One region of the Ruminococcus sp. SR1/5 genome, then DNA from elsewhere that is predicted to be linked to it. Evidence: predicted binding sites of a transcription regulator. Region 1 holds the regulator's gene; the other holds the start of a gene.

Region 1 (3,162 bases):
AGATGCTGCCGCATATAGTTTTCCCGGGTATAGATGGTTTTGTAAGCGATATCCCGCAGAGAACGGCTGACCCGTATGCTGTTGTTATCACGGAGATATCTTCGGATCTCTCCGATGATCATGGGAACTGCATAGGTGGAAAATTTTACCTGAAGAGTGGTGTCGAAATTATCGATCGCTTTGATCAGGCCGATGCAGCCGATCTGAAAAAGGTCATCCGGATTTTCACTGCTGTTCTGAAAACGCCGGATCACGCTTAAAACAAGCCGCAGATTGCCTTTGATGTACAATTCCCTGGCTTCTTCATCGCCAGCTTTGATTCTTTTAAAGAGCTCCGCCTTTTCTTCCTGATCGAGAACGGGAAGGGTTGAGGTATTTACTCCGCAGATTTCAACTTTATTCAGTGCCATCTTAGAATCCTCCTTGTCTTGTCAGTACATTAAGATGATTCTCAGAGGGCGGTTGAAATATACTTTTTCAGGGAAAATATAAAAATAAAGGGCCTTGACAATAAGGAGGTATTTATTCTCCGGACAGCAGTTTTTCATTACGGAAATCAACAAGGATGATATCTTCGCCGATCTGGCGGATGCAGTCCCATGGAATGGAATATTCATTTTCTTTGGAAAAACACCAGCAAAATTTTCCCGGTTCCGGCATGATCAGGGCTTTCAGACGTGCGGTTTCACAGCAGAATTCCACATCAAGAGGGCAGCCAAGACTGCGGCAGGTATGGATATTGATCACTTCTTTTTGTTTCAGCTCACAGATGCGCATAAATTCATCACCTGGTATGATTTTATGGAAAATCTGTAAAATTTATGCAAGTCCGATTATTGACACATTATGTGCATTTATTTTATAATAAAAACGAATTTAGTAATGATTTACTGATCCGGAAAGGGGGAGAGTTCCGTGAGATGTCCGTTCTGTAACCAGGATAATACAAGAGTTGTAGATTCCAGACCTGTAGAGGATACCAATTCCATCCGCCGCCGCCGTCTCTGTGATGCCTGCGGAAAGCGTTTTACAACTTATGAGAAGGTGGAAACGATTCCGCTGACTGTGATCAAGAAGGATCAGAACCGGGAAAGCTATAAACGTTCCAAGATCCAGGATGGTGTTCTTCGTGCCTGCTATAAGCGCCCCATTCCCATTGAGAGAGTGGAAGAGATGATCGATTCCATAGAAGGAGATATTTTCCGGTCAGAAGACCGTGAGATCAGCAGTACCAAGATCGGAGAGATCGTTATGGAGCATCTGAAGGATCTGGATGCGGTGGCGTATGTACGCTTTGCGTCTGTATACAGAGAGTTTAAAGATGTCAGTACCTTTATGGATGAGCTGAAGAAGCTGATCAATTAAGAGATTAAATGAATAGACCGCAAATGCAGGAGATTTCAGGCCGATTGTCAAAAGACAACCGGCCTTTTTTGAAACATGAATGTTCGATTTTTCAGAGATCGTAAAAGTGGATACAAAAAAACAGGAACCGCCTGGGAAAAAATCCTCTGCGGTCCCTGCTATAAATATACATTAATGATTCAGGAAACTTAATTAAACAATACCCTGAGCTTTCATAGCGTCAACAACTTTTTCGAAGCCGGCGATGTTTGCACCTACAACATAGTTGTCTTCCATACCGTAACGTTTAGCAGCGTCATCAGCTTTGTGGAAGATATCGATCATGATGTTGTGGAGTTTCTCATCAACCTCTTCTCTTGTCCAGGAAAGTCTCATGGAGTTCTGGCTCATCTCAAGTGCAGATGTGGCAACACCGCCAGCGTTTGCGGCTTTACCAGGCATGAAGAGAACACCGTTCTCCTGAAGGTATGTTGTTGCATCAAGAGTAGTAGGCATGTTTGCACCTTCAACGACGTATTTGCAGCCATTTGCAACCAGTGTTTTAGCTCCGTCAAGACCAAGCTCGTTCTGAGTAGCGCATGGAAGGTAGATATCACATTTGATATTCCAGATGCCAAGTCCCTCAGTGTAGGTAGCACCCTCAACACGGTCTGCATATTCTTTGATACGTCCACGTTTTACTTCTTTGATATCCTTTACGACGTCAAGGTTGATTCCGTTCGGATCGTAGACATATCCGTTGGAGTCGTTCATTGCAACAACCTTGGCACCAAGCTGAGTAGCTTTCTCAACAGCGTAAATAGCTACATTACCGGAACCTGTTACAACGATTGTTTTTCCTTCTACAGAATCATTGTGAGCTTTGGCGATCTCGTTGAGCATGTATACAACACCGTAACCGGTAGCCTCTGTACGGATCAGGGAACCTCCGAAGGAAAGACCCTTTCCTGTAAGGACACCCTCATAAAGGCCACGGATTCTCTTATACTGTCCGAAGAGATAACCGATCTCACGTCCGCCGACACCGATGTCACCAGCCGGAACATCTGTATCTGCGCCGATATATTTGCAAAGCTCTGTCATAAAGCTCTGGCAGAATGCCATAACCTCTCTGTCAGATTTACCCTTAGGATCGAAGTTGGAGCCACCTTTTCCACCGCCGATCGGAAGGCCTGTAAGAGAGTTTTTAAAGGTCTGCTCAAAACCAAGGAATTTCAGGATACCCTGATTTACAGAAGGATGGAATCTTAAGCCGCCTTTGTATGGTCCGATGGCGCTGTTGAACTGAACACGATATCCCTTGTTAACCTGTACAGTTCCGTTATCATCGATCCACGGTACTTTGAAGGAGATGATCCTCTCTGGCTCTACAAGACGCTCAAGGATGGAAAGTTTACGATACTCTTCCTCATTTTTGTCAATTACGACTTTAAGGGAATCGAGAACTTCCTTAACTGCCTGATGGAATTCTGGCTCGCCAGGATTCTGTGCTACAACTCTTTCATAAACTTCTTCTGTGTAAGACATTGTTGTTTCCTCCTCATCACATATTAAATTGCGTTGAAAACTAAATTCGAGTGCTATTATACATTAACATGCTAAAAAAGGGAAGTGCTAAATTTGATTTTTTTAAATTTTTATTTCTTGCGTTGAAAGCCTAAATGTGAGATGATATAGAATAAATATTTTTTGACTATGAAATTAAAATGGTTAAATAATAGTGAAAATTAGAAGAGGAGTGGTTTTTATGAGAACATTCGGGAAATCATCAAAGCTTGACAACGTGCTGTACGATGT
Region 2 (3,162 bases), 1.8 Mb from region 1:
ACTGGTCTACGTAAACAGAGTGGATATTGTCCAGATCTTCATCCCGGCGGATGGCTACCATATCTGTGTAAAGACCTTCTCCGTGAGAAAATCCGTATTTTTTCAGTGCGTAGCGTTTCCATTTGGCAAGGGAGTGTACGATTTCGGCGTTGCTTCCTTCGATAGCCTTGATATCAAAGCTTACCGGGCGCTCTACACCATTAAGGTTGTCATTAAGGCCGGATTCCGGTGCTACAAATGTTGGAGCGGATACTCGAAGAAGGTTCAGCTTCTGTGAGAGTGTCTGCTGGAAGAAATCTTTTACTGTTTTGATCGCAATCTGTGTGTCATGGAGGTTCAGGTCTGCATGATAGGTTGCGGGGATTGTGATTGTATTCATTATCGGCTCCTCCTGATGATTTTTAGGCTTATTGCTCTGTGGGGTATTATAGCAGAAAATGGGTGGAGTGGCAATATAATGAGAGGGGAAGTCTTTTGGGGTATCGTAGAAAAATGCTGGGTATTAAATGCCTGGTGTGATATACTGAAAAAAGAATGCTTATGTTTACGACGGAAATATAAATATCCGTTTTGACGGATAGAATGGAGGGAGCTTATGGCAGGTCAAAGGTGTCAGGTTTGTGGGGGTAAGGTTGTAAATGGCAGGTGTTCATTATGTGGGATGCCTTACAGAAATGATGAAGTGTTATATCATTTGAATGAGCCCCGGGAGATACATTATAAACATGCTTCCGCCAAAGTGCGGGATATGATGCGGCAGTATGGACAGGATGCTGATCAAACAACACAACATAACGGAAACGTAAACCGGAATACGAACGTAAACCGGAATACGAACGCAAACCGGAATACAAACATAAATCGGAATACGAATGCAAGCCGCAATACCGATTTGAATCGGAATCTAACCAGAAGCCGGAATACAGGTGCAGCAGCCGGACGTAAGACTGCAGCGGCAGTTAATACCAGGAATAAAACAACGGTGGGCAGAAATCGTGCAGAAGTTTTAGATCAGGGAAAAAACAGCAAAAAAAGATCAGAAAAGCAGCGGGGCAGGCTGGATCATATGGTTTATAGTGACACTGGCCATTCTGCTTCCGAAATTATGGGATTTTCTTGCAGACTGGATCGGAACAAATTTGTGAGAATATTTCTGCAGTGAGATCAGGCAGTGCTAAGTGTCTGTATTTTCGTGTATACAGAAATATCCCTTTTCTTTTCTCCTCAGCTGTGTTATACTCATGCCTAGCACAACATATAGATGAAAAACAATATATAGAAGATATAGGTACTATATATAGTATTTTGCATAGCGACTTATATATAGCACAGGGAGGGATGAGCAATGTTATATGTGATCAAGAAAGACGGGACAAGAGAGGAGTTTAATCCGCAGAAGATCGTGGCTGCCGTGAACAAATCCGCAGAGCGTATTCTTTATACTTTTTCAGACGAGGAGAAGGATTTTATCTGCCGTTTTGCCCAGGAGCATGCGGATTCCCTTGGAAAGAATGAGATTGAGATCCAGGAGATGCACAATATCGTGGAGGGGGCTCTGGAGCGTGTGAATCCGGCAGTTGCCAAGAGCTACCGTGATTATCGGAATTACAAGCTGGATTTTATCCATATGATGGATGATGTCTATACCAAGAGTCAGGCGATCCGTTATATCGGTGATAAAAGTAATGCCAATACAGACAGCGCCCTTGTTGCCACGAAACGAAGCCTGATCTTTAATGAGCTGAACAAGGAACTCTATCGGAAGTTTTTTATGAACCGTAATGAGCTTCAGGCATGTAAGGACGGCTACATTTATATTCATGACCAGTCTGCACGTCTGGATACCATGAATTGCTGTCTGTTCGATGTGGCAGCTGTTTTAAGTGGCGGTTTTGAGATGGGTAATGTCTGGTATAACGAGCCGAAGACTCTGGATACAGCCTTTGATGTTATGGGGGATATCATTCTCAGTACAGCAGCACAGCAGTATGGTGGCTTTACAGTGCCGGAGGTTGATAAGATCCTGGCACCGTATGCAAAGAAGAGCTATGATAAATATATTTCCGAATTTATGAAATACTCGGACGAGAGCTGGAGTGGCCGTGAGGAGAGAGCTATTGAGTATGCTCTTGATAAGGTCCGCAGGGATTATGACCAGGGCTGGCAGGGAATTGAGTACAAGCTGAATACCGTCGGTTCTTCCAGAGGTGATTATCCGTTTGTTACGGTGACACTTGGTCTCGGAACCGAGCAGTTTGAGAAGATGTGTACGATTTCCCTTCTTGAGGTCCATCAGGGAGGACAGGGTAAGGCCGGACACAAGAAACCGGTACTTTTCCCGAAGATCGTATTCCTTTATGACAAAGAGATCCATGGTCCAGGAAAGTGCTGTGAGGATATTTTTGAGGCTGGTGTGGAGTGTTCCTCCAAAACCATGTATCCGGACTGGCTGTCTATGTCCGGCGCAGGCTATATTTCCAGTATGTACAGGAAATACAAGAAGGTCATCAGCCCGATGGGATGCCGTGCTTTCTTAAGTCCGTGGTATGAGCGTGGCGGTATGGAGCCGGCGGATGAGAATGATACGCCTGTTTTTGTGGGACGTTTTAACATTGGTGCGGTAAGCCTTCATCTTCCGATGATCCTTGCAAAAGCCAGAGCGGAGAGCAGAGATTTTTATGAGGTTCTGGATTTCTATCTGGAAATGATCCGTAACCTGCATATTCGCACTTACGAATATCTGGGACAGATGCGTGCATCCACCAACCCGCTTGCATATTGTGAAGGCGGTTTCTACGGCGGACATCTGAAACCGAATGAAAAGATTGGCAAGATCCTGAAGCCTATGACAGCTTCCTTCGGTATCACAGCGTTAAATGAGCTTCAGGAACTTTACAATGGCAAATCCATTGCCGAGGATGGGGCGTTTGCTCTGGAGGTCTTGAAATATATCAATGACAAGGTAAATCAGTACAAGAAGGAAGATGGTTATCTTTATGCGATCTACGGAACACCGGCAGAGAGTCTTTGTGGCCTGCAGGTAGAGCAGTTCCGTAAGATGTATGGAATCATTGAGGGCGTTTCTGACAGACCATATGTGAGCAACAGCTTCCACTGCCATGTAACAGAGGATGTGACTCCGATCGAGAAACAGGATCTGGA

The links. The regulator NrdR, encoded in region 1, represses ribonucleotide reductase genes. The targets are predictions, from matches to a motif close to CACNANATNTNGTG.
Region 2: nrdD (anaerobic ribonucleoside-triphosphate reductase) is a predicted target of NrdR. The motif match lies at 1,290-1,303, and genes of this name have one in related genera.

The regions. Positions count from the first base shown of each region.
Region 1 covers NC_021014.1:130,955-134,116, forward strand. Annotated here, with positions in the region: gene sigG (RNA polymerase sporulation sigma factor SigG) at 1-410, opposite strand, end outside; gene CK1_RS00650 (YlmC/YmxH family sporulation protein) at 523-777, opposite strand; gene nrdR (transcriptional regulator NrdR) at 916-1,365, shown strand; gene gdhA (NADP-specific glutamate dehydrogenase) at 1,558-2,892, opposite strand; gene CK1_RS00665 (aminotransferase class I/II-fold pyridoxal phosphate-dependent enzyme) at 3,113-3,162, shown strand, end outside.
Region 2 covers NC_021014.1:1,971,349-1,974,510, reverse strand. Annotated here, with positions in the region: gene asnA (aspartate--ammonia ligase) at 1-379, opposite strand, end outside; gene CK1_RS09985 (hypothetical protein) at 596-1,162, shown strand; gene nrdD (anaerobic ribonucleoside-triphosphate reductase) at 1,346-3,162, shown strand, end outside.